4 regions of the Roseovarius sp. B08 genome follow, and region 3 is predicted to be linked to each of the others. Evidence: riboswitches for the same ligand, from Rfam matches in the RefSeq annotation. Region 3 holds a riboswitch; each other region holds the start of a gene.
The links. A riboswitch is a leader RNA that binds a small molecule or an ion and turns the genes downstream of it on or off. The one in region 3 is predicted to bind cobalamin.
Positions count from the first base shown of each region.

Region 1: it holds a riboswitch for cobalamin, as region 3 does, so the genes downstream of both, ACSQ76_RS18110 (DUF1636 family protein) here and ACSQ76_RS08485 (hypothetical protein) in region 3, are expected to answer to the same signal.
Region 2: it holds a riboswitch for cobalamin, as region 3 does, so the genes downstream of both, ACSQ76_RS18055 (CbtB domain-containing protein) here and ACSQ76_RS08485 (hypothetical protein) in region 3, are expected to answer to the same signal.
Region 4: it holds a riboswitch for cobalamin, as region 3 does, so the genes downstream of both, ACSQ76_RS18010 (TonB-dependent receptor plug domain-containing protein) here and ACSQ76_RS08485 (hypothetical protein) in region 3, are expected to answer to the same signal.

Region 1 covers NZ_JBPRLW010000001.1:3,557,041-3,564,925, reverse strand. The annotation lists gene ACSQ76_RS18130 (hypothetical protein) at 1-64, opposite strand, end outside; gene ACSQ76_RS18125 (hypothetical protein) at 55-846, opposite strand; partial or broken gene cobN (cobaltochelatase subunit CobN) at 843-4,117, opposite strand; gene cobW (cobalamin biosynthesis protein CobW) at 4,121-5,173, opposite strand; gene ACSQ76_RS18110 (DUF1636 family protein) at 5,170-5,547, opposite strand; cobalamin riboswitch at 5,625-5,824, opposite strand; gene cobO (cob(I)yrinic acid a,c-diamide adenosyltransferase) at 5,858-6,481, shown strand; partial or broken gene ACSQ76_RS18100 (cobyric acid synthase) at 6,546-7,885, shown strand, end outside.
Region 2 covers NZ_JBPRLW010000001.1:3,546,256-3,553,805, forward strand. The annotation lists gene ACSQ76_RS18025 (ABC transporter ATP-binding protein) at 1-432, shown strand, start outside; gene ACSQ76_RS18030 (adenosylcobinamide amidohydrolase) at 432-1,094, shown strand; gene ACSQ76_RS18035 (DUF6925 family protein) at 1,081-2,082, shown strand; gene ACSQ76_RS18040 (DUF1636 family protein) at 2,101-2,475, shown strand; gene ACSQ76_RS18045 (hypothetical protein) at 2,459-2,956, opposite strand; gene ACSQ76_RS18050 (CbtA family protein) at 3,030-3,731, opposite strand; gene ACSQ76_RS18055 (CbtB domain-containing protein) at 3,736-3,912, opposite strand; cobalamin riboswitch at 3,949-4,154, opposite strand; gene bluB (5,6-dimethylbenzimidazole synthase) at 4,418-5,092, shown strand; gene ACSQ76_RS18065 (adenosylcobinamide-GDP ribazoletransferase) at 5,112-5,837, opposite strand; partial or broken gene cobT (nicotinate-nucleotide--dimethylbenzimidazole phosphoribosyltransferase) at 5,834-6,849, opposite strand; gene cobU (bifunctional adenosylcobinamide kinase/adenosylcobinamide-phosphate guanylyltransferase) at 6,833-7,363, opposite strand; gene ACSQ76_RS18080 (histidine phosphatase family protein) at 7,344-7,550, shown strand, end outside.
Region 3 covers NZ_JBPRLW010000001.1:1,667,134-1,675,018, forward strand. The annotation lists gene ACSQ76_RS08470 (SLC13 family permease) at 1-1,372, opposite strand, end outside; gene ACSQ76_RS08475 (YebC/PmpR family DNA-binding transcriptional regulator) at 1,531-2,280, shown strand; gene ACSQ76_RS08480 (GNAT family N-acetyltransferase) at 2,420-2,701, shown strand; cobalamin riboswitch at 2,767-2,955, shown strand; gene ACSQ76_RS08485 (hypothetical protein) at 3,062-3,334, shown strand; gene ACSQ76_RS08490 (Mrp/NBP35 family ATP-binding protein) at 3,857-4,921, shown strand; gene ACSQ76_RS08495 (glycosyl hydrolase family 28-related protein) at 5,128-6,474, shown strand; gene ACSQ76_RS08500 (hypothetical protein) at 6,553-7,422, shown strand; gene ACSQ76_RS08505 (hypothetical protein) at 7,454-7,885, opposite strand, start outside.
Region 4 covers NZ_JBPRLW010000001.1:3,537,982-3,545,866, reverse strand. The annotation lists gene ACSQ76_RS18020 (FecCD family ABC transporter permease) at 1-915, opposite strand, end outside; gene ACSQ76_RS18015 (ABC transporter substrate-binding protein) at 912-1,766, opposite strand; gene ACSQ76_RS18010 (TonB-dependent receptor plug domain-containing protein) at 1,768-3,714, opposite strand; cobalamin riboswitch at 3,840-4,050, opposite strand; gene ACSQ76_RS18005 (hypothetical protein) at 4,099-5,223, opposite strand; gene ACSQ76_RS18000 (hypothetical protein) at 5,297-5,950, opposite strand; gene ACSQ76_RS17995 (vWA domain-containing protein) at 5,947-6,882, opposite strand; gene ACSQ76_RS17990 (VWA domain-containing protein) at 6,879-7,835, opposite strand; gene ACSQ76_RS17985 (hypothetical protein) at 7,832-7,885, opposite strand, start outside.

The DNA of each region.
Region 1 (7,885 bases), 1.9 Mb from region 3:
CGAAGGGCGTGTCACCGGGCGTGCCGTCCACCAGCAGGAAGAGACGGTTCAGCATCAGGCGCATGTGCGATGCGCCGGTGGTTTCCAGCAGGGTCTGTAGATCGGTGGCGGACATTTTGCCGAAAGGTGCGCCGAGAATGAAACCGTCGGGTACGGGGCCGGGATTGCTTGGGGCGGACTGCATGCGCGGTTCTGCGACAGTCCAATCTTGTGGAAGGGGTGCGTCGCCAGATGCCGCGCCATGCGGCCCGACGCGTGGCCGCCGGTCTCGGTGAACCAGTGGGCGAGGTCCAGAAGGGCGGAAGTGGCCGAGGCCTCTGTCACGGGGCGGGCCTTGGCGGCGCCGTCGGCGCGCAGGAGCAGCGCGCCGGAGGCGTCCCGCTCGAACCGGAAATCCGCCGAGCCGTCGACCAGACATGCCGCTGGCCCGGTGTCGATGGCAAAGCCCATCTTCTGAGGCAGGTCGGGCAGGTCAGGAAGGGTGGCGAGGACCCGGTCATAGAGCCGGTCGGTCAGCCCGCCCGCATCGCGCCGGGCCGGGACAAGGATGTTGCGATGACCCTCGATGGCGGGGTCGGCATCTATCAGGCCAAGCGTGTCGAGGGCGGCAAGCAGGGCGGGATGGTCGGCCTCGGTGACGCCGCGCAGTTGCAGGTTGGCCCGTGAGGTGAGGTCGATCACGCCGTTGCCGTAGCGCCGCGACAGGTCGCACAGGGCCAGAACCTGCGCCTTGGTCAGCTCCCCCCGGAAGGGCCGCACGCGCACGACCAGCCCGTCGCCCGACATCATCGGGCGGTGCGCGCCGGGGCACCAGCCCTTGACGATCGGGGGCGCGGCACCGTTCATGCGCTGTCTTCCAGCCCGGCCAGGATGGCGTTGCGGCGGGTCTGCCAAAGGCCGGCATCTAGCAAGGCGCGGAACCGGTCCTGCATGGCGGCATACGCTTCGGGGTTGGCCTCGCGCAAAAAGGCATCGGTGTCGGGGTCGCCCAGCGTCGCGTCGTGGTAGGCGTCAAAGAGATGCGGGCCGACGACCTGCGCGAGATGGGCGAAGGCGGCCATGTGGTCGAGCGTGGCGGCGATCTCGGCGGCGCCCCGGAAGCCATGCCGCTTCATGCCCGCGATCCAGCCGGGGTTGGTGGCACGGGCATGGACCACGCGTGCGATTTCCTCGGGCAGGGTGCGGGCGCGCGGGCGCTTGGGATCGGTGTTGTCGAGATGGTAAAGCGCGGCGTGCCCGCCGGTGACAGATTGCGCGGCGGCAAACCCGGCCTCGTGCGTGGCATAGTCGGCGGCCAGCAGAAGGTCGGTTTCGGGCAGGTCCTGAAGGTGGACGAAGCTGTCGGCGTTTTCGACCCGGGCGCGGATGCCGGCATCGTCGCGCGTGGCCTCGTCGCCGTCGAGCGCCCAGGCGGAGGCGGAGAGCCAGGCCTCGCCCGCCTGGCTGCGGGCCTCCGGAGTGTAGGTTTCGGGTGCGGCGCCCATGCCGAGGCCGAAGCTGCCGGGGGCGGGGCCATAGACGCGCGCGCCCGAGGCGTGACCGGCATAGGGGTTCCAGTCGGGGGCTTCGTCGCGTTGTTCGAGGGCGCGCACGGCTTGAGAGAAGAGGCCCGAGAGGGTCGGGAACACGTCGCGGAAAAGGCCCGAGACGCGCAGGGTGACGTCGATGCGGGGGCGGTCGAGTTCGGCGATGGGCAGAACCTCCAGCCCTGAGACCCGTGCCGAGCCCTTGTCCCAGACCGGCTTGACGCCCAACAAATGCAGGGCCATGGCGAATTCCTCGCCCGCCGTGCGCATGGTGGCGGAGCCCCAGAGATCGACGATCAGGCCGCGGGGCCAGTCGCCTTCTTCCTGCAGGTGGCGGCGGATCAGTTCCTCGGCCAGCCTGACGCCCTGGGCGTGTGCGGCCCGCGTGGGAACAGAGCGGGGATCGGTGGTGAAGAGGTTGCGCCCGGTGGGCAGCACGTCGTCGCGGCCGCGATAGGGCGAGCCGGAGGGGCCCGCCGCGATGCGGCGTCCGTCGAGCGCGTCGAGCAGGGATTGCCGCTCGGCCAAGGCGCTGTTTTGCATCGGTTCCGCGTCGGTATCCGGTCGGCCCCAGATGTGCAGGCCGTCGCCAAACATGCTTTCCTTGATGTCGCACACAAAACGGTCGATGCGGGTGATCGCATCGGCGGTCGATGTGGCGCGGTCGAGGCCCAGGTCGTCCTCGACACCGAGCGCCTGCGCCTCGGCGCGGATATCGGCCTGCAGGCGGTCGCGGCGGCGGGGTCGAGCCCGTCGGCGGTGGAGAACTCGTCAAGCAGCGATTCCAGCGTCGACAGGCGGTCGGGCGCTGCGCTGGCCTGCATCGGCGGGGGCACGTGGCCAAGAGTCACCGCACCGATGCGGCGCTTGGCCTGCGCGGCCTCGCCGGGGTCGTTGACGATGAAAGGGTAGATGACGGGCAGCGCGCCGGTCAGCGCCTCGGGCCAGCAGGCGGGGGACAGGGCGACGGCCTTGCCCGGCAGCCATTCAAGCGTGCCATGCGCGCCGATATGGATGAGTGCGTCGGCCTGGGTCTGAAGCCAGAGGTAGAAGGCGACATAGGCGTGGCGGGGCACGCGGGACAGGTCGTGGTAGTCGTCGTCGCGGGCCTTGGGCGTGCCGCGTTCGGGTTGCAGCGCGACGATGGCGTTGCCGAGGCGCAGGGCGGCGAAACGGAATTCCCCGTCCTGCGCGTCGGCGTCGTCCTCGGGACGGCCCCAGGCAAGGTAGAGGTCCTCGCGCAGAGGGGCCGGGAGCCGCGCCAGCAGCGTCTTGTAGTCCGCAAGCGGCAGGCGCATGTCGCGCGCCAGCAGGCGGTCTTCCAGTGCCGCCGGTGTCGCGTCCAGCGTGTAGCCCGCGTCGCGCAGGTCCGACAGGATGGCGCGGGCCGAGGCGGGGGCGTCGAGGCCCACGGCGTGGCCCATCTGCCAATCCTTGCCGGGATAGGTGGAGAGGATAATCGCCGGATGACGCGACGCGGCGGGCGTGGCGGCGAGGTCGAGCCAGCCTTGCACGCGGGCCACGAGTGCGGCGGTCAGGTCCGGCTCGGCCCGGTGTGCAAAGCGGGAGAATTCGAGGTCCGGATCGCGCGTGCCCGGTTCCTTGAACGAGATCGTGCCGCCGGTCAGGCGGCCGTCGACCTCGGGCAGGACGACATGCATGGCAAGGTCAGCGGGCGACAGGCCGCGTTCGGAGCCGTCCCAGGCGTCGCGGGTGGAGGTTGCCAGCGCGGCCTGAAAGACCGGCACGCCTCCCGCGTCGAGCGGCGAGGTGCCGTCGTCGCCCTTGCCGGAAAACGCAGTGGCGTTGACGATGGCGTGGGGGGCGTAGGCCTGCACCTGCCGGCGCAGCCAGCCCGCTGCCTCGGGGGCCTTGAGCGACGGGGTGAAGAGCGCGCGAACGTGGTGGCCCCGCGCCTGGAAGGCCCGCATCAGTGCCTCGATCGGGGCGAGGTCGGCGGCCACCACGTAGGAGCGGTAGAAGACGATCAGGATGCGGGTCTGGGTGACGGGCAGGTCGACGAGCGGGCAGCAGGCACCGTGCTCGGGCGTCCAGGCGCCCACCATGGGCAGCACCTTGGCCCCGCGCACCGGCGCGGCGTATAGGCCCGCGGCCAGCGACAGTTGTTGCAGGGCGGCCTGTGCCGCGATGCTGCCGCCGTTGTCGCAAAGCTCTGCCAGCCTTCGCAGGGTCGAGACGGGCAGGGTGGAATAGGCGTCGAGCCGGGGGTCGGGCCGGCCGTCGGCGGGCAGGACGGCGAGCGCGATGCCTTTCTCCTGCGCCAGGGCCAGGACCTGCTGCAGCCCATATTCCCAGTAGGGCACCCCGCCGATGAGCCGGATCAGGATGCCCTTGGCGCCGGTCAGCGTCTGTTCGACATAGGTGTCGACCGACAGCGGGTGCCGCAGCGCGGTGAGGTTTGCCAGACGCAGGCCGGGCAGGCCGTCGCGCCGCCGATGCCAGCCTTCCGCGAAGGCGCCAAGGTCGCTGTCGGAAAACGACAGCACCACCAGGTCCGCCGGGCTTTGGCCCAGGTCGGTCGGGGTGTCGGTTTCTTCCAGACCGTGACTTTCGCGGAAGACGACGTGCATCGGTTACTCGGCCGCCTCGGCCGGCGCCAGCACGGCGCGGATCGCGTCGACATTCACGTCGTCATGCTCGGCGATGACCACGAGACGCCCGCGGCGGGCCTCGTCCGGTTTCCACGGGCGGTCGTATTGATGGCGCACGCGCGCGCCCACGGCCTGCACCAGAAGGCGCATCGGCTTGCCGGCGACGCTGGCATAGCCCTTGACGCGCAGGATGTTCTGGCTGTTGGCCAAGTCTTCGATGCGGCTGACCAGATCGGCGGGATCGCTCAGTTCCGGGATGTCGATGACGACGGATTCGAAATCGTCATGCTCGTGATCGTCATGGTCGTCGTGGTGGCTGGGCCGTCCGTCCATGTCGTCTTCTGCTGCGGCTTCCAGCCCGAGGATCACGCGCGGATCGACGACGCCTTCGGCAACCTCGACCACGGGCAGCGGGCGGGGGGCCTCGGCGGCGATGACCTCCTTGGCGCGCGCCACGCCGTCGGGGCCGGCAAGGTCGGGCTTGGTCAGCAGGATGATGTCGGCGCAGGAAATCTGGTCCTCGAACACTTCCGAGAGCGGGGTTTCGTGGTCGATGCTGTCATCTGCGAGGCGCTGGGCGTCGACCCGGGCCACATCGGGGGCAAAACGGCCTGCGGCGACGGCCTCGGCATCGGCGAGGGCGATGACACCGTCGACGGTGATCTTGGAACGGATATCGGGCCAGTCGAATGCCTTGAGCAGAGGCTTGGGCAGGGCCAGCCCGCTGGTTTCGATCAGGATGTGATCGGGGCGCGGATCGAGCGCCATGAGCGCTTCGATCGTGGGGATAAAATCGTCGGCCACGGTGCAGCAGATGCAGCCATTGGCCAGTTCCATGATGTTTTCCGCCGGGCAATCGGGGATGGCGCAGCTTTTCAGGATGTCGCCGTCGACGCCGACATCGCCGAATTCGTTGACCACCACGGCCAGGCGACGGCCGCCGGGGTTCTGCATCAGGTGGCGCACCAGCGTCGTCTTGCCGGAGCCCAGAAAGCCCGTGATGACGGTGACGGGAAGTTTCGCGAGATCGGTCATTGGTCAGCCTTTGCGGTCAGGGGTGGGATGCGCGCAACGCAGTTGCGCTTGAAGTGTTCGGGGCGCTGGCGCCACGGGATCAGCCCGTCCTCGGTCTGTTGATAGAGGACCGCGCCTTCCAGCAGCATGTCGGGATGCGACGTTTCGTCGAGATTTCCGTACAGATACGTCCAGCGTTCGCCGCCGCGCATGGCGGCGGTGCAGCCCGCGTCGCAGTTTTGCAGGCATTCGACAGGTGTCACGGTGACGCCGTCGGGCAGCGCACGCGCCGTGACCTCCTCATAGAGGCGCTGGCCGGGGCGGCGCTCGTCCTCGGGGAGCTCCTGCCCCTTGCGGCACTTGATGCAGATCAGCAGCTCGATGGGCGTGCTCATGTATCCTCCAGTATCAGGGGTGCGCGCGGGAGTGGCGCGTGGCCACCCATCCGAGCCCGGCACACCCCGTCCGGTCCGTTTTTTCCTTCTGGTTGGCAGGTCTCCCGGCTTGCGGTTTCGGGCTTTTCGGCCCACGGTTTCCGGCCTTCCCGGCATTGCGCCAGTGGCGGTGGAAACCTTCCCGGTTCACGGTCGCGGGGGCGGCTGTGCCTGGCGCGTTGCGCTGCACATTCCCTTTTCACCTGTTTACACAGGCACCAACACGGTGCGACATGCTGCGAAAACCCACCTTGTGTCAAGGAGACGTCCCATGTCCGACCCGTCTGACGCGGAAAAGACCGCCCGCCACAACGAGAAGATGAAGAAGATAAAGGCCGCGCGCGACCGCATGATGGCGGACAAGACCGAGGAGAAAGGCCTGATCATGGTCCATACCGGGCCGGGCAAGGGCAAGTCGTCTTCTGGATTCGGGATGATTCTGCGTTGCATCGCGCACGGGATGCCCTGCGCGGTGGTGCAGTTCATCAAGGGCAACTGGGTGACCGGCGAGGCCGAGATGTTGCGCAATCGGTTCGCGGACGAATGCCGCTTCTTCATTTCGGGCGAGGGGTTCACCTGGGAGACGCAGGACCGGGAGCGCGACATTGCCGCGGCGCAGAATGGCTGGCGCATCGCGAAAGAGCAGATTCGCGACCCCGAGATGAAGTTCGTGCTGCTGGACGAGATCAACATCGCGCTGCGCTATGACTATATCGATATCGACGAGGTCGTGGATTTCCTGCTGCACGAGAAACCGGCGATGACGCATGTCTGCCTGACGGGGCGCAACGCCAAGCCCGAACTGATCGAGGCCGCCGACCTCGTGACCGAGATGAACATGGTCAAGCACCCCTTCCGGGACGGGATCAAGGCCCAGAAAGGCGTGGAGTTCTGATGCGTTTGGTCGTGGCCGGCGGAGGGAAGTGCCCGGCGGCGATACCATGTGACAGGGGCCGGCCATGCCTGCGATAATGATCCAGGGCACGGGGTCGAATGTCGGCAAGTCGATGCTGGTGGCGGGCCTGTGCCGGGCGGCGCGGCAGCGGGGCTTGAGCGTGGCGCCGTTCAAGCCGCAGAACATGTCGAACAACGCCGCCGTGACGGATGATGGCGGCGAGATCGGGCGCGCGCAGGCGTTGCAGGCTATGGCCTGCGGGGTGGCGCTGCACACCGACATGAACCCGGTTCTGCTGAAGCCGGAAACGGATGTGGGCGCACAGGTGATCGTGCAGGGCAAGCGTCTGACCACGGCGAAGGCGGTGGAGTATTCCAGGCTGAAGCCGACGCTGATGGCGGCGGTGCAGAACAGCTTTGCCCGGCTCAGCGCACAGCATGACCTCGTGATCGTCGAGGGCGCAGGCTCGCCCGCCGAGATCAACCTGCGCAAGGGCGACATCGCGAATATGGGGTTTGCCGAGGCGGCGGACGTGCCCGTGGTCCTGTGTGGCGATATCGACCGCGGCGGCGTCATCGCGCAGATCATAGGCACGCAGGCGGTTTTGCCGGAGGCGGATGCGGCGCGCATCGGGGGTTTCTGATCAACAAGTTCCGCGGTGATCCGGCGCTGTTCGAGGATGGTTACAGGGAAATCGAGGCGCGCACGGGGTGGCGCGGCTATGGCGTGGCGCCGTGGTTTCCCGAGGCGTGGCGGCTGCCGGCGGAGGACGCGCTGGATATTGCCGACAGCCCGATCCAGGGCGCGTTTCATATCGTCTGCCTGCAACTGTCGCGGATCGCGAATTTCGACGATCTGGACCCGTTGACGCAGGAGCCGGGCGTGCGTGTCACGATGCTGCAACCGGGACAAGTGCTGCCGTGCGACGCCGATCTGGTGATCATTCCGGGCTCGAAATCGACGCGTGGCGATCTGGAATTTCTGCGCCGGCAGGGATGGGACATCGACCTTCTGGCGCATCACAGGAGGGGTGGCCGCGTGCTGGGTATCTGCGGCGGCTACCAGATGCTGGGCCGCATGGTCTCTGACCCTGACGGGATTGAGGGGCCGCCCGGGGACACGCAGGGGCTGGGACTGCTGGACATCGAGACGGTCATGGGGGGCGACAAGAGCCTGGCCCAGGTCGACGCGCACCACGTGGGGCTGGATCTGACGTTTTCCGGCTACGAGATTCACATCGGCCGCAGCGACGGCCCGGACCGCGCGAGACCGTTCGCCAGGGTGGCTGGTATGGACGAGGGGGCGGTGTCTGCCGATGGTCGCGTGGCAGGCAGCTATCTGCATGGCATGTTCGGCGACGACAGGTTCCGCGCGGCCTGGCTTGGCTCGAACGGGGCAGATGCG
Region 2 (7,550 bases), 1.9 Mb from region 3:
CAAGACCGCAAGGCCGTCGACGACGCACTCGACTGGATGGAGCTGACCGAGTTTCGCCACCGAGATGCCACGCAGCTTTCGGGCGGCGAACAGGCCCGCGTGCTGATCGCCCGGGCGCTGGCACAGGAAACTCCGCTGCTTGTCGCCGACGAGCCGATTGCCGGGCTGGATCCCGCCCACCAGATTTCCACCATGCAGACCTTCGCGGCGCTGGCACGGACCGGCAAATCCTCCCTGGTGTCGCTGCATGACCTCGGGCTTGCCGCCCGTCACTGCACCCGTCTGGTCATGCTGGGCAACAAGGGCCTCGTCGCGGACGGCAATCCCGCCGATGTCCTGACCGACCAACGCCTTGCCGACATTTTCGGCGTCACCGCATGGTTTCAGGACACCGACAGCGGCTTCGTGTTCCAACCGCTCGAGGTGCTGTGATGAACGGCGTCTCGCTCCATCGCCCCTGGCTGGACTTCGACCTCGGACAGGAGATGCAGGTGCTGAGCTGGGCCGTCCACAGGCCCGGCCTCGTTCAGGCGCGATGCATCGTCTGGCGCGAAGTGCGCGACGCGGACCTGACACCGGACCTTGAGGCCCATGATTGGCTGCAAGCCGAGCTTGCCGCGCGAAACGCCGAGGATGCCGTGGCCTTTCTGACCTCCCGCGATGTTCGCAGCTTCACCCACGCCGTCGCCACCGCCGGCGCGACAGAGGCGCAGGCCGTCGCGACCGTCGGTCTCAGCAATGCCGAGCGCGTGGGGCACAGGACCGCTCCCGAAGGCGAACACTGGGGCACCATCAACATAGCACTCCGTCTCAACCGCCGTCTTGCCGAAGCCGCCCTTATCGAGACCATGAGCATCGCGATTCAGGCGCGTACGGCTGCTGTGATGGGCGTGGACATGCCTCTCGCGCCGGGGCGCGCCACCGGGACCGGAACCGATTGCCTTGCCATCGCGGCACTGCCGGGGCGGGCACGCTATGCCGGCCTTCACACCGAAATCGGCGAAGCCACGGGCCGCGCCGTCTATTCCGCCGTTCTGGACGGCGCACGCCAATGGTTGGCCACAAGAGGAGAAATGTTCGATGCAACATCTTGAATCGGTACTGAAGGAAGGGCTGAACGACCCAAACGCGGGCTGGAACATGGGCTCTTTCGGCGCGATTGCAGAATTTCACCACGTGGTGGGCGATCCCCCGGCGTCCGAAGCATCGGCATTGCAGCAGGTCACATCGCGCGGCGGCATCCGTATCGACACGCTGGAGGGCGTCCGGCCCGTCGCCTACGAGACGCTCAGCCCCAAATCCCACCGCTGGACGCAGGCGGTCTCGCTCTGCCTGCCCGAAGACGTCGCTTCGATGAACCGGCGCGAGGTTCTGACCGAACTCGGCCCCGACACCGATGCGATCCGCGAGGAAGACCGAGAGGCGGTCATCTTCGACATGGGCCTCGCCCAGCCGCAGGTCGATTTCTGCATCCGCACAGCCGATCCCGCGTTGCTCGAGACTCTCCGCGCGAACGCCGGTCGCTCGCTATTCGAGCAGGACAACCCGGCAATGGGTGCGATCCTCAAGGCGCATCCGCATCGCGTGGCCCTCACCCGCCTGGGCCGGGTCGAGGTCTACCAGATGATCGGCGGACCGGACACAGGCGGCACCTCGCCCGAGGGGCCGCACACCCATGTGCTGCCCAAGCTGTTACGTGCCAACCGGACCCATTCCGCCAACACGCCCATTCCCGACGGCTGGGTACCCTGCTGCGGCTTTCACCCGAACAGTCCCGTCATGGGACGCCTCGGCGAGGACCAGGACTTTGACGAGACTTCATTCGCGGCCTTCCAGGCGCTGCTGTCCGATTGGGGCCCAACGGACTACGTCGACCAGAAACAGCGCGTGTGGACCGCGCTCCGCGAGGCACGTGAACCCGAAACCTGGGTCGAAGCCGACACCCGCGTGGCCCGGGCCGGTCTGCGCAACGCGATCCGCCAATGGCGCCGCCAGCACGGCGACAGCGCCCTGCTGAACGCTTGGGCGGTCGCTTTCGACCGCGGCGATGCGGATGCCGACCCGGAAAATCCGGGACACTGAAGGCTGGGATCTGTATGCATCGAAGCCTGTAAGCAATGCAAGACACCGGATGACCCCGCCGCCACCGTCCATTTCTGTCAGAACTGCGGCCCCTTGGACCTTGCGCCCCTGCACGAGGAACTGGCGGCCTCAGGCCTGTCAGACGCGGTGAGTATCGTCGAACGCGGGTGCATGAACGGCTGCGCCAGCCCGGTTTCAATGGCCATGCAGGGCCCGGGCCGGGCCACCTATTTCTTCAACGGGGTCGACCCGGTGAAGGACGCTGCGGATATCGTCGCAACCTTGCGCGCCTACCTCGCCGCCCCGGACGGTTGGATCGAGGACGCCCAGCCCTGCGGCAGGCTTCGGTTCTGTCTGGTGGGCCGCGTCCCCGCGCTCAGTTGCCAAGCGTGACGGTCTGCGCAACCGGAGCACCGTCCACGGCCAAAGGCCGATGGTCGTTGCTGTTCAACGCCACCTCCAGTTCCACCTCGCCTTCGGGCAGGGTGTCCAGATGCACCCAGGGACCATAGACCCGGGCCAGCTTGACGCCGTTGGCATAGACATGGGCATGTCCTTCGCCCGGAACATGGTCGCGGCTGGCATTTTCCGGCGAGAACCGAAAATTCTCGGTCATGATATGCAGGTTCCAGCCGGCAGACGGATCAGGCGTCACCTCGATCTCCAGCTTTGGCGCATCGGCGCCCGCCGGAACCGACAACATGTCGCCGTGGTCGTGCATGGCCGCCCCGGCGTGCTGCTCATGACCGCCATGATGGGCCGGGTCGCCATGATCATGACCGTCAAGGGCGACACCGTTCGCCGCGGCGACCGTAAACCCGATGCCCCCGCCGAAAACGAGGCCGATCAGAAGCATTGGAATGGAACGGTCCATTGGCGAATCCGACCTCAGGCTTGAAAAGAAAGCGGGCGCGCACGGCACGCGCCCGGGATATGATATGCCGGTGTCAGACGGTCTGCGCCTGGCCCGTCGCTTCGCTTTCGCGCGACCAGAAGAAACCCGCGAAAGCCCCCAGCATGACCCAGGCCGCCAATCCGATCCCAAGTGCGCGCGACGCGAACAGGGCGCCGATCTCGGTCGGAACGGGCCCGGTAAAGACCTCGGGCTCGGGCGCACCGATGACATGCGGCGCCAGCAACAGCACCACGGCGGCACCCCACCCGGCCCAGCTCCGGCTGAACGCGATCAGCCACATGGCGATCGCTGCCGTCAGCACGGTCGCAAACCACCATATCTGGCGTTCGTAGACATCCGCCGCGGCCACGCCCGGAACCTCCGGCGCGAGGGTAAAGCCCGGCGCCAGGTGCACCGCCACGAACCCGGCAACACCCCAGACCAGGCCCGTCCGCGCGTTGATCGCCGCACCACGGGTCTCGGCCAGCGACATCAGCGCCACCAGGATCATCGCGTAACCGGAATAGATCAGCATCGTGAAGATGATGCTCAAACCATCCCGCACGGCATCGAAGCCAGGCAGCTCCGGCGTGGCCGAAACGGTCGAGTCGGTGCCGAAATGCACCAGATCACCGCCTTCATAAAGCTCGGCATGAAGCAGGACCGGCTGCACGAAAAAGAGCTGCAACAGGGCGATAATCAACCCTGCGGCAGCGCCAGCGAACAGGGCGCTGGTCAGCAGACGCGTGAACATCGGTTCAGTGGCAGGGGAAGCCGGTGGCGTGACGCACGTCATGCGCCGCGTCGTGAAGCGTCCCGGCCTGCACATGGCCTGCCACGAAGATCACACCAAGGCCCAGCGCGGCAATCGCGAACGCCGAAACCAGCGCAGAGGCGGATGTCGTCTGTGTGGCTGTTGCAGTCTCTACATTCATAATTCTACCTCTTTGCCTTCACACCCGAAGGCCTTGTGGTTTCAGTCGCGATCAGCAGGTCTCCTGGCTTGCGGGTCTTCATCGTCTGGCTGGCCTTCCCGGATTGCTCCAGTGACGTATTCAGCCTGATTCGCCGCCTACAGTTGCGGGGACAGCCACGGAATTGCCGAATGTTTTCCGGCGCACCGCGTTCCCTGTTCTCCATCCCGTGCGGAAATGGAACCGATCATTCCCGTTAGTCTAGCAAGCATTGCGACCTGTCAACAATACAACGCATAACAATAAGCGAATCTCGAACCCAGCGACCGAACCGCAAGGCCAGGGTTCCCGCCGGCCCCGGGCACCCAATCTGCGTCATGCTTGCAAAGTCCCGCCCCACTCTGACATAGACATGACAACCGCCGCGCCGGAAGCCAAAGCAAAGCCGCTTGCCGACGCTTTTCACACGATATCGCCCTCCGAAAGGGTCGCCCGAAACTCGCCGCATCTATCGCAGAGGCCCCTCATGGCGGATCAACCCAGGCCAAGCCCGGCACGCATCTTTTCCTCGCAGGAAAGGCAGAGCCTCTATGACATCATCGCCGCGCGCCGCGACGTGCGGAACGAGTTCCTGCCCGACCCGATCGACGAGGACGCCCTGCGCCGGGTTCTCGAAGCGGCCCATGCCGCGCCGTCCGTCGGCTTCATGCAGCCGTGGAACTTCCTGCTGATCCGCGACCCCGAGCGCCGGGCCGAGGTGCAGCGCGTCTTCAGCCGCGCCAACGAGGAAGCCGCCGCCATGTTTTCTGACGACCGGCAGTCCACCTACCGGTCGCTGAAGCTGGAAGGAATCACCAAGGCGCCGCTCAATATCGTGGTCACGTGCGACCGCACTCGCGGCGGCAAGGTGGTCCTGGGCCGGACGCATAACCGCGACATGGACCTCTATTCGACCGTCTGCGCGGTGCAGAACCTCTGGCTCGCGGCCCGCGCCGAAGGGATCGGCGTCGGATGGGTCAGCATTTTCGATCACCGCGAAATCGCCGCCCTGCTCGGCATCCCCGAGCATGTCGAGCTGGTGGCCTATCTCTGCGTGGGGTATGTCGATCAGCTCTACGACCAGCCCGAACTGGCAGCCAAGGGGTGGCGGCAGCGGATTTCGCTCGATGACCTGATCATGCACGAGGGCTGGCAGGACTGACAGCCCGGCCAAAGGGCCGTCAAAGGCACGCCAGCGCCACCCAGATCGCGGTTTCCGAGACCAGTTGCACAGCCCCCAGAACGTCGCCGGTCTGCCCGCCGATCTTGCGCCACGCCAGCCAGCCGATGGTAAAAGTCACCAGCGCACAGCCCAGCAGCGCCCAGGGCGAAACCACCAGCGCCACGACTGCCACAACCGCCAGAACCCCGCGCGCGGCCTTGCTGCGCCCCGCCGCGCTGCGCCCCAGACCATCCGCGCGGGCCGGCGCCAGGCTCTCCTGCACCGCCACCATGGCTGCGCGGCTCAGCATGGCCGCGCCGACGAACGCCCAACAGCCGGGATCGGCGTCCGCCACCGACACCGCCCACAGGGCCGCGATCACCCCCACTGCAACCACGCCGTAACTGCCGATGCGGCTGTCGCGCATGATCTCCAGCGCGTGCGCCTTGTCGCGCCCGCCGCCATGCCCATCGGCAAAATCCGCCAGCCCGTCAAAATGCAGCGCCCCGGTGACAAGCGCCAGTCCTCCCAACGCCAGGAGGGCCGAAATCTGCTCGGACGCGCCGACCACCTCCGCCAGACTGAAAATCAGCCACGTCACGGCGCCGACAAGCGCCCCCACCGGCACGAACGCCCACCGCGCGGCCAGCATCGTCGGCGGGTCGTCACCGATCCGCCCCGCCGGAAGCCGGGTCAGCAGCATCACCGCCAGTTGAAGCTCGGCAACGCGCGCACGCAGGGTCATTGACCGGACACCCCGGCCTCGGCAAAGGTCGCCATCCCGTCGTGACAGGCCAGCGCCGCGCGCAACACGCCCAGCGCGATCGCCGCGCCCGACCCTTCGCCCAGCGCCATGTCCAGCGACAGGATCGGCCGCATTCCCAGTTCCGACAATAGCCGCGCATGGCCCGGCTCACGGCTGACATGCCCGACAAGGCAATGGTCCAGGAACCGCCGGTCGGCGGCAAAAAGCGGCACGGTCGCGGCCGTGCAGATGAACCCGTCAAGGATGACCGGAATGCCCCGCGCCCGCGCTTCCAGCACGGCGCCGCAGATCGCCGCCTGCTCGCGCCCGCCAAGCCGGGCAAGGATGTCCAGCCCGCCGGCATCCAAATGACGCGCGCAGGCGCGTGTCACCACGTCGATCTTGCGGATGACCCCGGCGTCATCCGATCCCGTCCCCTTGCCGACCCAATGCGCCGCGTCTCCGCCGAAGGCGCCCCTGGCCATTGCGGCGGCAATGGTCGAGTTTCCGATGCCCATTTCGCCGAGGATCAGAACGCTGACCCCAGGATCGACGGCCGCAGCCCCTCGGCGCATGGCGTCCAGCGTTTCGGCTTCCGACATGGCCGGCCCGGCGGTGATATCCGCGGTCGGCCGGTCCAGCTCCAGCGCAATCACCGACAGATCGGCCCCGTTCGCCCGGCACAACTGGTTGATCGCCGCGCCGCCATGCTCGAAATTCGCCACCATCTGCGCCGTCACGTCCTGCGGGAACGGGTTGACCCCTGCGCGCAGACGCCGTGATTGCCGGCAAAGACCAGGGCCTGCGCGCTGGCGATGGCGGGCCGTTCCGTGCCTTGCCACCCCGCCATGAAGATCGCCAGCTCCTCCAGCCGCCCCAAGGCGCCCGGCGGCTTGGTCAGGCTGTTCTGACGCGCCAGCGCCGCCTCGGCGGCGTCGGTATCGGATACGGGCAAAGACCCGGCGAGTCCCGCAACTTGATCCAGCGACGAGACGTCAGAAAGAATGGTCATTCGGCTTCACCTTCATCGGATAGCCCGCCACGGTCAGCCACACCTCGTCACAGGCGGCGGCAACGGATTGGTTCACATGCCCCGCCGCATCGCGGAACAGCCGGGCCATTTTGTTTTCCGGCACGATCCCCTGCCCCACCTCGTTGGTGACAAGGATCACCGGCGCGGCCTGTCCCGCCAGAGTCTCGACCAACCTGGCGGTCTCGGCCCGCCAGTCACTGTCATCCAGGATAAGGTTCGTCAGCCACAGCGTCAGGCAATCGACCAAGCGCGGCAGCGTGCCATCGGTATCCCGCAGCGCCCCGGCCAGATCGGTCGGCGCATGCACATCCTCCCACGCCGCGCCGCGCCGCGCCTTGTGTTTCGCCACCCGGTCGGCCATCTCGTCGTCGCCGGCGTGCAGACGCGCGGTGGCGACATAAATCGCCCGGCCGGCGGGCTGCAAAGCCATCCGCTCGGCCAGTGCGGACTTGCCCGAACGCGCGCCCCCGGTGATGAGTATCGACTTTTTCATTGCAGCGTGGGAAAGCACTTTTCGAGAAAAAAGAAAGCTGAAAGGCGACATCCTGGAACCCGTTGCGCCCCCCCGGCCAGAGCTTGTCCTGATCCGTCACGCCCCCGTGGCCGATCCCGGCCGCCTCTATGGCCGAACCGATGTCGCGGCCATCCTCGACGACACCGCGGTCGCGGCGCTCAGACGG
Region 3 (7,885 bases):
GGATCATCGAGCCGAGCAGCACCACGACCGGCCATTCGATATGTGTATAGAGTTCCGAGGGTGGCACGATGCGGGTCAGCACGTAGGCCATGACAACAAGTCCCAGCGCGATGGGCAGGTAGATGAGCCCGAAGCTGGCTGCGGCGACGGCCGCGGCGAAGAGGCCGATGGCGGCCCACGTCTTGCGGTCCTGCGTGACTTTCAGGCCCCGCTCGGCCAGCGGCAGGCAGCCAAGCCACTCGGTCACGTCCGAGCCGGTTTCATGCGGCACCAGCAGAAGCAGGATATCGCCCGGCTGGATCGTGGTCTTGCGGACCTGATCGCGAATCTGGCGGCCGCGACGGGAAATGCCCATCAGCACCGACCGTTGACGCCAGTTGAGGCCCACGGACTGTGCCGTGCGACCGGCGATGCGGGCGTCGCGGGGTACCACGACCTCGATCATGTCGAGCCCTTCACCGGCAGCGCGGAGCTTGTCCTCGCGCGTGGAGTCCGAAAAGGCGAGCGAGAGCGCGGAGCGAAACTCGTCGAGCGCGTCGGGGGTGGCCTCGATCACCAGCGCGTCGCCGGCCTGCAGGATGGTGTTGCGTGCCCGGCCATAACGTCGTTTGCCGTCGCGGACCAGGCCGAGAAGGGCGACGTCGTTGCTGTCGGCATCCTCCTGAAGTTCGGCGAGGCGTTTGCCGATCTGGGCGCTGTCCTCGGGGATCGTCAATTCGGCGAGGTAATCGGCCAATTCGGCGGCGTGTAGGGCGCTGTCGTCGCGAGCCGGTATGAGCCGCCAGCCAATGACGGCGACGAAGACGAGACCTGCAAGCGCGGTGACGGCGCCGACCGGGGCGAAATCGAACATCGAGAAAGGTGTACCCAATGCGTCCTCCCGGATGCCGGCGATGATGATGTTCGGTGGTGTGCCGATCAGCGTGGCCATGCCGCCAAGGATGGTGGCGAACGACAGGGGCATGAGGCTGAGACCCGGAGAGCGTTTCGCCTTGCGGGCGGTCTGCACGTCGACTGGCATCAGCAGAGCGAGGGCGGCGACATTGTTCATGAAGGCCGAGAGCACGCCGCCGATGCCGCCCATTATGGTGATGTGCGCGCCAAGGCTGCGCGAGCTGTCGACCAGCGTGCGGGTGATGAGGAAGACCGCGCCGGAGCGCACCAGCCCCGCCGAGACAACCAGGACCAGCGCCACGATGATTGTCGCTGGGTGGCCGAAGCCGGAGAAGGCAGCGTCGACCGGCACCACCCCCACCACCACGCCGATCAGCAGCGCCCCGAAGGCCACGATATCATAGCGGTAGCGCCCCCAGAGCAGGAGCGCGAAGACGCCGCCGAAGAGGGTGAAGAGGATGATCTGGTCCTGGGTCATGAGCGCTGCCTGTCTTGTGCGGCGGCGCGGGCCGCGCCTTGTGCCGGACAGCGTACCGTCAAGACGTCGGCGCGCAACAGGCGATTGGCGGGATTGCACAGGGGCCTGCGCCTGATTTATAGAGGCGTGAACTTCACGAATGTCATCGGAGGCATGTCATGGCCGGCCACTCAAAATGGGCCAATATCCAGCACCGCAAGGGCCGTCAGGATGCCCAGCGGGCGAAGCTCTTTTCCAAGCTGTCGAAAGAGATCACGATCGCCGCCAAGATGGGCGATCCGGACCCCGACAAGAACCCGCGTTTGCGGCTGGCGGTCAAGCAGGCCAAGTCGCAGTCGATGCCCAACGACAATATCGACCGGGCGATCAAGAAATCGGTCGCGGGCGAGGGCGAGGATTACGAGGAAATCCGGTACGAGGGCTATGGGCCCAACGGCGTGGCGGTGATCGTCGAGGCGATGACCGACAACCGCAACCGGACCGCCAGCACGGTGCGTTCGACCTTTACCAAGCATGGCGGGAACCTGGGTGAGACGGGCTCTGTCGGGTTCATGTTCGAGCGCAAGGGGCAGGTGACCTACCCTCCGGATGCGGGTGACGGCGACACGGTGATGATGGCCGCGATCGAGGCCGGGGCCGAGGACGTGGAATCGGGCGAGGACGGGCATGTGATCTGGTGTGCGGACACGGACCTGAACGATGTCTCGACCGCGCTGGAGGCGGAGCTGGGCGAGAGCGAGGAGACCAAGCTGGCCTGGCGTCCGACGACCACGACCGAACTCGACCTGGAAGGCATGCAGAAGCTGATGAAGCTGATCGACGCGCTGGAAGACGATGACGACGTGCAGAACGTCACGACGAATTTCGAGGCCAGCGACGCGGTGATGGACCAGCTTGCGGCGGAGTGATCCGTTCACAGGACCGGCTTTGAGCGGCGCCCGTTGCGGGCGCCGCTTTTCGTTCGGGGGGAGGTCGGGCTGTGATGCGCAACATCGTGGACCTTTGTGCCGCGGTGCGGCATCCTGTGCTCAGCCACAGGAGATACACATGCAGATCGACCATGAAGACGAAGAGAGCAAGGGGCGCTACGTGACCCGGATCGACGATGGACCGGAGGCCGAACTGACCTATTCCAAGCTTGGGAGCAACGCCATCATCATCGACCACACCGGCGTGCCGGAGGCCTATCGCGGCCAGGGGGTGGGAGTGGCGCTGGTGACACGGGCGGTGGAGGATGCCCGTGCGGCGGGCAAGAAGATAACGCCGCTTTGTCCCTTTGCCGCGGCGCAGTTTCGCAGACATCCCGAGTGGGCGGACGTTTTGGCCTGAGGCAGATGTCGGCGCCGGGACGTTCAAGGTCGCAATCGCGGGTTGCGTCAGCGTTCGGTTGGCGGCACATTGAGACTCCCGAAGGTGCCGCGCAGGTCGCGGAGAATTGGGAAGCCGGTGCAAGTCCGGCGCTGCCCCCGCAACGGTAAGGATGGGGGATACCGCAGATGGCCACTGGGGCGCGACGCCCCGGGAAGGCGCGCGTATCCGCACCCCCGCCAAGCCCGGAAACCAGCCTTTGGGTATGACGTCGAACCGCGGGGGGGCGGTGCGGGCGGTGGACCGGGAAAGACCGGTCCTCGCACGGCTTTCCTTCGCCCCATGCCGGCCCGGGGTGTGGCCGGAGGAAGAGCAGAAAAGATGAGCCTGACACCGATCATGGATGGACTGGAACGCAGCGGTGCCACGGGCGCCGAGGCCGAGGCAATTGCGCGGCTGGGGTTTCTGGAATGGGTATTTGCCTATCCGGGTGCCGTGACAGCCCGGGTGGTGCACGAGGCCTTGTCCGAGCCGGCCGTGCAAAACGCCGGCAGCGCGGCGGCGCGTGCGTTCGTGGATGTGCTGGAAGAGGCGGGGCAGGCCGCGCCGATGACCCGCTGGCGGCGCGGGCGGGCGGGCCGAATGGTGCACTGACATCACCAGACCGGCTGGCTCTGCGGCTTGGCGAGGCAGGGCTTGTCCGGGGCGAAGGCGGTTAACGACCGGCGATGTGGAGGATCGTGTTGGGGGAAAGAAAAAACGGCGACGCCAGGGAGGAGGAGAGGCGCCGCCGTTCTTTACGTCGGGTCCCAGGGAGGAGGAAGGGACCGTTCGTTCAGTAGGGCTCGTATCGAGCCCGGGTATTGCCGGGACCGCACAAGGGAGGAGAGGCGGTATCCCGAACAGGTACCAAACGGGAGGAGCGGCACCTGATTGTTTTAGCGAGCGTTTGGCGCGGTGGCCGTCTCGTTCGCTGTTGGGTTAAAGATAGCGATATGCTGCGCCTGCACAATGGATTTTGCTGCAATGCAGCTATGCAGGAAGCGCATAGAGGAATAGTATAATTTTTACTTTTATTTTCATCTGTTTGATGGATTTTTGTGCGGGTTTGAGACGGGGGTTGTGCCCGCGTTCAAAAATGCCACTTTCGGTGTCGAGAATGCATGGAGACCGGGCATGACAGAAATACTCGACAATGTGCGTACGCAGCTGGAACGGCTGGAACTTCCGGACGGTGGCAATGTCATATCCCGTGACATGGTGCGTGCGATGCGCATTGAAAACGGCGAAGTGCGATTCGTGCTGGAGGCGCCGAGTGCCGAAATGGCCCGCCAGATGGAGCCGCTGAGGGCCGCCGCCGAGCGCGCGGCGCTTTCCGTCGAGGGGGTGCGTTCGGCTCAGGTTGCGCTGACGGCGGAGGCGGCCGAGGCCCCCGCGCCCACGCTGAAGGTCGGGCGGCATCCCGAAGGCGGCAGCGCCTCGATCCGGCCGGGCGGGGTAAAGTCGATTCTTGCGGTGGCGTCCGGCAAGGGGGGCGTGGGCAAGTCGACCATGGCGTCGAACCTAGCGGTGGCGTTGGCGCGGGCGGGGCGGCGCGTGGGCCTGCTCGACGCCGATATTCACGGGCCGAGCCTGCCAAGGATGATGGGCGTGACCGAGCGGGCCAGCAGCCCGGACGGCAAGATCCTGACACCTCTGGAGGCGCATGGCGTCAAGATGATGTCCATCGGGCTGATGATCGAGGAGGACCGCGCCGTTGTCTGGCGGGGACCGATGCTCATGGGCGCGCTGCAACAGATGATGAGCCAGGTGGACTGGGGTGATCTGGACGTGCTGCTGGTGGATCTGCCGCCGGGGACGGGGGACGTGCAACTGACCCTGTGCCAGAGGGCGGCGCCCACCGGCGCGCTGGTGGTGTCGACGCCGCAGGATGTGGCGCTTCTGGATGCGCGCAAGGCGATCGACATGTTCAACACGCTTAAGACGCCGGTGCTTGGCCTGATCGAGAACATGTCGATGTTCCACTGCCCGCAATGCGGGTACGAGGCGGCGATCTTTGGCCATGGTGGCGTGGCGCAGGAGGCCGAACGGCTGGGCCTGCCCCTGTTGGGCGCCTTGCCGATAGATCTGGAAACCCGGTTGGGCGGCGACGCGGGCCGGCCTGTCGCGCTGGGGGACGGTGCGGTGGCGGAGGCCTATGCGCGGCTTGCGGACAGGCTGGTGCAGGGCGGGATGGCGTAGCGCCTTTCGTTCATGGGACATGCCGGGAATGGTGGGTGTTACCCACCTTACCTGCGTTGCGCCCGCAGCCCCACCGTCACGGTGTCCTGATCCTCCATTAACCCCTCGTTGATATTTCCCTGAGCCCGGGTGCGGTCCGTTTCGCGCCTATGGCTGGCAATCACGTGACGCCTGGGGGACGGCCCCCGGCGCGGAAAGGGAAATTCATGAACAAGGCAATTACCGATGGCATCGTCTTCATGCCGCCGGCCTTCGCGAACGGGCTTGATGTCTGGTCGAGCGAGAACGGCACGCCGGGGTCGGACACATATGATGGCGCCGCCAATGCCGCCTTCGTCCCCGCCGACCAGGATTTCGGCGGCGCGCTGGAGGTCCAGAAGGTCCAGGGCACGCAGAGGCTGCGCTACATGGGCGAGACGCCGATCCTGCCCGGCTGTTACCTGCAGATCACCGCGCGGGTGAAGGCGGTGTCCGGCAACCTGCCCAACGTGCGGATCGCCGGCTGGGCCGGGGGCGCGGGAGGTGCCCACGTGACAGGCCTGACCGAAGTGGGGCCGAGTGTTGCGCTGACGACCTATGGCGAGGTGGTCGAGGTCACGGCCGTCGTCGGCAGCGGTGAGCGTGGCGGCGTCGACATGGTCTGGGGAACCGGGCCGCTTTACGGGCATTTCGGCATCGACCTGACCGGGCCGAATGGCGGTGTGGTGCGCATCGACGATATCCGCATCGAGGATGCGACGAATTTTTTCCTGCGCGACATCGTCGGCATGGTCGATGTGCGCGATTACGGCGCGCTTGGCGATGGCAGCACCAATGATCTGCCGGCCTTCGAGGCGGCAGACGCTGCAGCCAACGGGCGCACGGTGCTCGTGCCGGCGGGCACCTACTATCTTGCCGACAGCCTGACCATGCAGAGCAAGGTCAGCTTCGAGGGGGAAGTGACCATGCCCGTCGACAAGATCTTCGAACTGGTCAACGATTTCGACTTTTCCAAGTATGTCGATGCGTTCGGTGGCGATACCGAGATGGCGTTCAAGAAAGCCTATCAGGCGCTGCTGAACAACCCGGGACATGTAGAGCTGGACATGAAAGGGCGCAAGGTGGCCCTGCGCGAACCCGTGGACATGCAGGCCGCCGTGCCGAACCGCACAACCTACAAGACGCGGCACCTGATCAAGAACGCGCAGTTCTCGGTGTTTCCGGGGCCGAACTGGGACACGGATACCGTCACCTCGCAGGCCACGTACAGCGCCGGTGACAACAAGCGGCTGACCAGCGTGGCCAACGTGGCCAACATCCAGGTGGGGTCCCTGGTGACCGGCAACGGGGTGGGGCGCGAGGTTTACGTGCGTGCCAAGAACGTGGGCGCCCAGACCGTGACGCTGAGCCAGCCGCTTTACGATGCGGAAGGCACGCAGAACTACACCTTCAGGCGCTTCAAATACATGTGGGATTTCAGCGGCTTCGACCAGATTTCCAAATTCGCGGTGTCCAATATCGAATTCCAGTGCGGCGGCGATTGCAGTGCCGTGCTGCTGCCGCCCGCAGGATAGGCGATCCATTTCCGGGATTGCTTTTTCACCCAGCCGCGCGACCGGGGCATCACCAGCCACGGCGAGGGGGACCAGGGCATGATGATCGACCGCTGCCAGTTTCTGTCGCGGGAAAGCCCGCTGCTGGTGCCGGACCGAACCACGATCGGCGTCAATTGCAACGGCAACGACATCAAGATCCGCAACTGCCGCTGCAACTTCTTCCGGCATTTCGCGATCCTTGCCGGTTCGTCCAGCGTGATCATCGGCAACCACTGCTTCCAGGGTGACAGCGCCGATCCGGGTCCGCGCAGCGCGATCTTCGTTTTGGCGCGGACGAACAACCGGGGCACGTTGACCGGCAACTATATCTGCGACGGGTCGATCGAGTGGACCAACGAATATGACGAGGCGCCTGATTTCTCGAGCGAGTTCTCGTTCAGCGCGCTGTCGATCACCAGCAACGTGTTCCTGAGCCAGAGCACCGCGCCGTCGTTCAATTTCCTTTCGATCAAGCCCTATGGCCTCGGGCATTTCATCAACGGGCTGACGGTGACTGGCAACACGGTGCGGCTGATCGACGGGCCGATCGACCGGTTCGAGGGTATCGACACCAGCTTTGCGACGCTGAACTTCGAGCGGTTCCGCAATATCCGGTTCGAGAACAACGCCTATTTCAATGTCAATATCCAGGTGGAGAACCCGCTGGTGATGCAACACACCGAAGCCAGCGCACAGAAGACCTGGGTGGTGGCGCCGCATCCCAAGCTGCCATTCGAGGCCTGGGCCCAGACGGTCGAGGCGATCGTGCCCGAGGGGGCGATCCGAGATGCGGGCGGAACAGCCTACTTTGGCATTCCCTACTACGACGGCAAGGAAGGGCCGAACAAGGACCAGGTCAATCTGCGTTGGGAAAAAGCGGTCAGTGGAACGGTCACGATGCGGGTCCGGATCGACGATCTGATCTGACCTGCGGGCCATAAGCGTTTCGCGAAACGGCTCAGAACTGGTGCCAGATGCCGATCTTCAGCTTGAAATCATCGGCATCTGCCACCCCGGCGACCAGCCCGACCTCGACGTGATGGCCCGGGGCGATCCGGTGGACATAGGACGGCGCGAGCTTGGCGTAGGGATCGCTCTCGGTCGGAATGCCGGTTTGCAATTGCAGGATGATCTTGGCCCTAGGACTTGGGTTGAGGCCGAAGGTGATGTCGGTTTCCAGCACACCATCGAAACTGCCGTAAATGACGGCGCGACTGTCGATGCTGATCCAGCCGGGCAAGTCCCCGATCTCGACCCCGCGGCCGACACCGATCCCGGGGCGCAGCGCGAAGGTTTCCCGCGCCATCCCGAGGCCGAATTCGGCGGCAATGCGTGTGCGGCGGTCGGCGGCGCCGATGGGCCAGCGAAGAAATGTGATGGCCTTGGACAT
Region 4 (7,885 bases), 1.9 Mb from region 3:
CACGCCAAGCTTCAGGTCGCGGGCGGGCAGGATGACCCGCACGGCGATGTCGGCGGCCAGAACCATGGTCGCGCCGCCAAGCGCCGAGGCCCAGAGCAGGCGCGAGGGATGCGCCCCGACCAGGGGGCGCAGGAGGTGCGGGACCACGAGGCCGACAAAGCCGATGGCGCCCGCGACGGCCGTGCCCGCGCCGACGACGCAGGCGGTGCCGAGCACCAGCAACAGGCGCAGGCGGACAAGGCGGATGCCCATGGCCGCCGCGGCGTCCTCGCCCAGCGTCATCGCGTCGAGGCCACGCCCCAGGCCGGCCAGAAGGGCAAAGCCCACGGCCATGAAGGGCAGGGCGAGCCAGACATGTGTCATCGAGCGGTCGGTGAGCGAGCCCATCATCCAGAAGACGATTTCATTCGCGGCGAAGGGGTTGGGCGAGAGGTTGAGCACCAGAGAGGTCAGCGCCCCGGCCAGGGCAGAGACCGCGATGCCGGCCAGGATCAGGGTCAGGGACGTGCCGCGCGGGCCGGCCAGTGACATGACCAGGATCACGCCCAGCAAGGCGCCCGTGAGCGCGGCCATGGGAAGGCCGAGCACGAACGCCCCCGCGAGCCCGGTATGGATCGCCAGCACAGCCCCGAGCGCGGCAGAGCCGGAGACGCCGATCAGGCCGGGCTCTGCCAGCGGATTGCGCAGGTAGCCCTGCATTGCCGCCCCGGCCAGCCCGAGGCTGCCTCCGATGAGCACGGCGAGGATGGCGCGCGGCAGACGCACCTCGCGCATCACCAGCGTCAGGGGGCCGCCATCGCCCAGGAAAAGCGCCGACAGGCTTTGCCGGATGCCTATGCCCGCGGGGCCGATCAGAAGCGAGGCGGCAAAGAGCGCGACGACCACCAGCAGGAGCGAGAGGAACAGTGCCTTCATTGCTGGCTCCCGAAGAGGGCTTCGCGATCGGCGGCAAGCTCCTCGATGGCACGCAGCACGTATGGCGTGCCGCAGACCCAGTCGCGATCGGTGATGCTGGCCCGTTCGCCCGTCCGGCGCAGCGTTTCGATGACGGGGTGGTTCATGATCGCCTCGGCGCGGGACTCGCCGGGATAGGGCTGCGAGGTGATCACCAGATCGGGGTTCGTGACCGCCAGCACCTCGAGCGGGATCTTCATGCCCGATCCGTATCCGGCCTCTGCCGCGGCGTTGGCAAAACCCGCCGTGGTCAGGATCTGGCCCGCCAGCGTCTGTTCCCCCGAGGTGTAGCCGTTGGCGTAGTAAAGCACCGCACGGGGCCGCTGCGCCACGTCGGCCCGCAGGTTGGCCAGACGCGTGTCGAAGTCCGACACCATGGCCAGTGCCTTTTCCTCACGGTGCAGCACCTCACCCATCTGCAGGATGAGATCGCGCACATCGTCAAGCGACGAGGCGGGATCGAACACGACGACCGGGATACCCAGCCGGCGCAGCATTTCCACGGTGGCGCGGGCCGAATAGGCACCCGCGATCACCAGGTCAGGCTGCATCAGGTAGACCTCTTCGGCGAGACCGTGATTTATGACGTACTCTTGTGCCTCCTCTGCCATGGCCGAGGAGCGGGCGTCCGCCGCGATATAGGTCACCGAATGCAGCTGACCAGGCTCTGCCAGCATCATGGCCAGCTGATCGGTGCAGAGGTTCATGGAGACGACGCGGCGCGGCGCCTCGGCCACGACCGGACTGGCCCCGCACAGCAAGGCTGCGAGGGTCAGTCCGGCAAGAGCCTTGGGCAGGCGCCGCGACTTCATCTCAGAAGGTCGCCGTCAGACCGACGAACGCCGTGCGGCCGGGGGTCTCGAAGCCGAGGACCTCCTGGTATTTTTCGTCGGTCAGGTTCTCGATCCGGCCATAGATCTCGACGCTGTCGGTCACTTGGTGCCGCAGGCCGACATTGACAAGCGTGTAATCGGGCAGGGTCACCGCTACGGATGGGTTGGGAAATGGCGGGAAGAACGAGTCGACATTGTTCGCCACGTGCTGCACGTCCATGCTGAAGCGCGTGCGGTCATCCGGGAAATCGTAGCCAAGCTGCAAGAGCACCTCGTGTTCCGGGCGGCGAACCTCGGTGCTGCCGTTGGGGTTCTCGGCATCCAGCCACGTATAGTTCAGCCCGAGGTCGAGCCGCGCGTTGACCTGCCAGGTCGCACCGATTTCCACGCCCCGGCGGTCACTTTTGCCGGCCTGGTTGAAAGGAGTCAGGCTACCGGTTCCCGGATCGACGGTGGACGAGATCTCGTTGGTCAGCTCGTCATCGAAATAGGTGACGTCGATAAGGCCACGGCCGCCCAGGAACTGTTGCTCGACGCCGATATCCCAGCCTTCGCTCTGCTCGGGTTCCAGGTTGGGGTTGCCGATGAAGTTGTTGGAAAAGCCGAACTGTTCGAACATGGTGGGGTTCTGGACGCCGGTGCCGTAGGAAGCATGCAGTCGCGTGGTCCGGTTGGGCAACATGTATGACACACCGACGGCGTAGGTCGCGAAATCCTCGAACTCGTCATTGAAATCATGCCGCACGCTGGCCTGCACATCAAGACTGTCGGTCAGGTTGCCCTGGTATTCCGCCACGAGAGCGGTCTGCTCGCGCGTCTGCTTGATCAGCTGGCTGGGTGCGAAGACGAAGGCGGGGTTGTTGTTGACGAAGGTCTCCCGCTCCCACTCGGCGCCGAGGGTCAGGATGTGACGGGCGGTATCGACCGTGCCGCCATCCAGCGCGACGCTGCCCTTGTAGCTGATCTTGTGCCGTGTCTCTGTCGTGTCGCCCGACTGCGCGCCGGTGCCGTTGAAATGATCGGTCTGGATGTCCGCGAAGGACAGGTCGAGGCGGTTCCGGAAACGTCCGCCGAACGTGTCGAGCACGGCGTAGATCGAACCGAAGGTTTCAGAGACGTCAGAACCGGAAAGGTCATCGACGAGGATCTGTCCGGCAGGTGTGAGCGCCGTGTAGATCTGACCGTCAAGGTCCGAGTCGCTTTTCACGTGCCGCAGCGTGCCGCCGAAGGTCAGCGTCTCGGTCGCGTAATACTGAACGTTGAGGTTGTAGGTTTCATTGAGATCGCCGTCGTCCTCGCCGTTCAGGCCGGACACGTCATAGCCGCCGGTATCCCGGCGCGTCGCGGAAAAGCTGAGCGCCAGTTTGTCCGTGCGTTGCCGCAAGGCCAGGCTGACTTGCGTCGTTTCGTCGGTGCCGATCTCGAACCCGGCCTGCCCGCTGAAACCCGGCTCGGTCGCGCGCTTGGTGGTGATCGAGATCACGCCGCCGATGGCGTTCGAGCCGTAAAGCGAGGATTGTGGCCCGCGCAGGACCTCGATGCGCTCGATATCGGCGCTGAGAAGGCCACTGAAATCGTATTCGCCCTGGCTGGGCGAGGCCACCTTGACGCCATCAATGATGACCAGCGTGTGGTTGCCCTCGTGGCCGCGCATACGGACCTGGGTCAGGCCGCCGGCGGGGCCGGTCCGCGAGACGGAAACGCCCGGCAGTGAGCGGATGAGATCGACGGCGTATCTTGAGCCGCGATCCTCGATATCCTGTTCGGTCAGAACCGTCCCGGCGCGGCCGTAGGCGCTGCCTTCGATCGGGGTCAGGCCGCCGGAGACAAAGATCGTCCCGAGGTCATAGGGCGTGTCCTGCGCAATGGCGGGCTGGGTGAAAAGGGCAGTGGATGCCGCAAGTGCGGCTTTGAATGAGCGTGACATGGCATGCCCCTCCGGATCTCGCTTGACGCGATGGCTGTTGGTTTGGCCTTTGGAGGGGTGACTCCGCAGACGGTGATGACGTCACCGCTACGGAAAGTCCGTTGTCGAAACGCGCCCCGCGTTTGGACAGGGTGATCACCTCGGCAGGTCTCCTGACTTGCGGGTCAACACTTGGCCGGGTCTTCCCATCATGCACAGCATGACAGTGACATGGTCCGGCTTCGCTCTCCGCCTACAGTTGCGGGGGCAGTTGCGGAATGGACGCCTTGGGCGTCGCACCGCATTCCCTATTATCCCGCCGGCAAACCACCGGGAACCGAAGTGAGTCGATGCGTAAAGGATGGAAAGGTTCGAGAAAAGATAAAACTTGAAGACTGGAAACTTTTACATGCCGACGTGGCGGGAAGAGGTACGCAATCTTTCCTCGATGTCGCGCAGAACCGACCTGAGATCCAGGGCAGGGTGTGCACTCTTGCTGCCGAACAGAAAGATATCAACCGGGCGCAGGGCGATGTGATCCCTCGTCAACGGCGTTACGGTTTCGCTGGACAGAAGGTGGGCCGCAAGGGCGCGAAACCGCGGAATATCTTCGGTCGCGGCGTATTTCCGCAGTCGGCGCAGCTGTTTCTTCAAATGCAACTTGCGGCGCAGGGCGAGGGTGGCGGATGACGCCCCCGACCGGCCTCGGAGCGCCAACAGGACAACGATCATCGTGGCCCCGGAAAAAACCGCGATGTGCGCTTGGCCGACGCCGATGTCCTTGCGCCAGCCGGCCGCGGCGTTGTCGCCAAAGTTTGCATAGCCGATGGGTGCCGCGGGCAGTTTCGCGACACGCGCCGTGCGGGCCTCCGTGTCGAAATAGGGAATCGTGACCTCTGGCAGCACGCCGGGCTCTCCGGTGATGGGGCGCAGTTTCCAGACCCAGACCAGGGTCGTGACAGGACCCTGCGAGGTGACCTGGAAGTCGCGCTCCTCCGGCGGGGTGAAGGTGATCAGCCACGGCTCGCGCAAGGCGGGTTGTTGTGGCATCATCTCGGGCGTGGCGCCGAGCGCGCGGAGCACGACCCGGCGCGTTACGCCTTGTCCGTCCTCTAGCTGCGCCGCGTCGGCGTCCCACGTGTCTGAGACTTCCAGCGCGCGGACGGGGAACCATGTCTCTTCGGCGCCTGCGGGTTTTTCAACCACCTCGATGCGCACCGGTTCGGATCGGACAAGCACGGTTTCGCGTTGTCCGCTGTCGCCGGGGACCTCCAGTTCATGCACGATAGGCAGGAGCTCCAGCGTTCCGGCGCGCTTGGGAAAGAACGCGATCCGCCGCTCGAACACCCGCGACATGCGCCCGTCGACGCGCTGGTCGGTCCATTCGTCCTGGCCCAGCCGCGTCCAATCGAAATCTGTCATGCTGCGCAGCTTCAATTCCTCGTTGGTGATGGTCTCGCGATAGATCCCGCGGATGGTGGCAAGGATCATCTCGCCCTCCATCGGGGCTTCGTCGCGTGGGTCGAGCACCAGTTCGAGGCTCAGCGTCTCGTGCTCCTGTGCGGCCAGGGGGTGGCGAGCAACAGCAGGAGTACCAGGATTCTCACCATCGGCTGGGCTCCTCTCGATGGGCCTCGCCGTCCTTGCGCCGGCGTTCCATCTCGGCGGCGATGCGGCCCTTGAGATAGGCCCCAGGCGCATCGGCCAGCGAATCGAGCCAGCCCATATCCGCCGCCGCCGTCCGCTCGCCGGTGACCGAGCGTTTCAGGCTGGCACGCTTTGGGTCGCGTTCCGCCGCCTGAATGGGCCGCGCGGGGGCGTCGGGATCGAAGGCCGCGGTTTCGACGCCGCCTTGGGACAGGATCGTCTCGATGCGTCCGTGACCGCGCGCTTCGCCGATCACGGGCTCGATCAGGGCCGCAACGACCCGGCGGTTGTGCTGCGCGTCGGCATCGTAGCGGTCGGCGAAGAGCACGGCATCAAAATAGGCGACCGACAGGCTGTAGTCGCCTGTCGCGGCCAGGGTCATGCCCCGGTTGTAGGTGGCGCTGCGGCCGATCTGGGCGAAAACGGCGTCGGCCTCGGCATAGCGTCCGGCCTGGAAGAGTGCCGCGCCGCGCGCGCCGGGGTTTTCGATCAGGGGCAGGGCAAGCGCGGGATGGCCCGCGCGACAGATCAGCTTTGCCCAGGCCTCGGGGCCCGCTGCGATGGCGCAGAACAAAGCGGCGGCAAGGATCGACAGCGAACCGCGGCTCATGCTTCATCCCTTCTGCGCAAGAGGAAAGCCAGTGGCAGCAACGCGAAGGCCAGCAGCCACCGGCCCTGATCGGCGTAGCGCAGGTTTCGCAGGGTGGAGTCCGACGCGACTGCTCCCTGACGCTCGGACAGGATCTTTTCGACGGTGGCGATATCTGTGGCGTCCGCGATCATGCCGCCGCCCGCCGAAACGATGGCGGCCAACCCGTCGCGATCAGGCGGCGGCATCCCGTAGGGTGGCTCGTCAGGCGGGACGAAGACGGCCGAGACGCGTATTCCCTCGGCGGCCATCTGGCGGGCACGGTCCAGCGCCTCGGGGCCGGCACCGCCGCCGTCGGAGACCAGCACGACATCCGGATACGCCGCCGCGGCGTCGGTCAGGGTCTGGCGAGCGAGGTCGAGTGCGCGGTCGGGACGGCTGCCGCCGACCGGCATCGTCTGGCTGTCGGCCACGGCGATGACCGTTTGCAGGGCGGCCGGATCCTCGGTCGGTACGCTGACCAGGAAACTTTCGGCGGAATAGACGGCCATGGCGACGGGCCGCGTGCCGTGACGGTCGATCAGGCGCGATACGGCGGCCTGCGCGTCGTCGAACCCGCCGCCCTCGGTGACCGAGGGCGAAAGGTCCATCAGGATCATCACAGCGTCGAGGTTTCGCAGCACCGGCGCGTCCGGGTCTCGCGTGGCAGGGCCGGCCAGTGCCAAGGCGGTCAGCCCGCCTGCCATGGCCAGCAACCACGGGTCGATAGTGCGGCGCCCGTCCGATACATGCCCCCGCTTGCGCAGCGCCGAGAGCAGTTCGGGGTCGATCACCCGGCGCCACCGATCCAGCCCGCGGGCGGCCCAGGCGACGGCGCCGCCGGCCAGCAAGGCCAGCGGAATGCCGATCAGCCACAGCGGGCGCAGCAGCACGAACTCCCAGCCGTCCGTCATGCCGCCTCCCGCGCCTGCAGCCCGAGCGCCGTGGCCAGCAACGCGAGTGCCGCGCTGGCCAGCCATGGCCAATATTCCTGCCAGCCCCGAACCGGCGGCGAGTCGGCCAGGCTCGGTTCAAGCCGGTCGATGGCTTCGGTCACCGCCAGGAGGTCCTCGGTGCTGCGCACGCGGAAGGTTTTGCCATCTGCGGCCGCGGCAATGAGGCGCAATGTTTCGCTGTCCACCGCGTCGCGCGTCTCCGGGGCGGTCTCGAGGTCGGCGGGACCGAGCGCGATGGTATAGACCCGTACGCCCAGCGTCTTGGCGGTGGTGGCGGCGGCAACGGGATCGACCGCGCCGGTCGTGTCCTGCCCGTCCGACAGCAGCACGATGACGCGGCTTTCGGCCTCGCGCTCGCGCAGGCGTCGAAGCGCGAGGCCAAGACCGTCGGCGATGGCCGTGGCCTTGCCCGAAACCCCGATCTGGGCAGTTTCGATCACCTGTGCGACGGCGGACACATCATGTGTCAGGGCCGCCGCCACATAGGCCCGGTCGCCGAAGACGACCAACCCGACACGGTCACCCGTGCGGCCGCGGACAAAGCGGGCGCCCACGTCCTGCACCGCTGCCAGGCGTGACACCTGCGCGCCGTTCAGGGCGAAGTCCTCACGCTCCATCGAGCCGGAAAGGTCGAGCGCAAGGACGATATCGCGCCCCGAGGCCGGCACAACATCGAGAATGCACTCCACGCGCGGGCCGGTCAGGGCGGCGACCAGCAAGACCCAAGCGAGGATCAGCAGGGTTGTGTGCGCATGGCGCCGAGCCGGAGACGTGTCGGTGGGCCGGAATGTCTCTGCGATGGCCGGTGGCAGGCTTATCGCACCTTCCGCGATCCGGCGCTTTGGCAGAATGCGAAACAGCAGAAGTGGCAGCACCAGCAGCAGCGCCGCCCAGGGGGCTGCGAAACTCATTGGCGCGGGCCTTTCGCGGCGGCGATGATGGCGGCTTCCAGCGGGGCCGG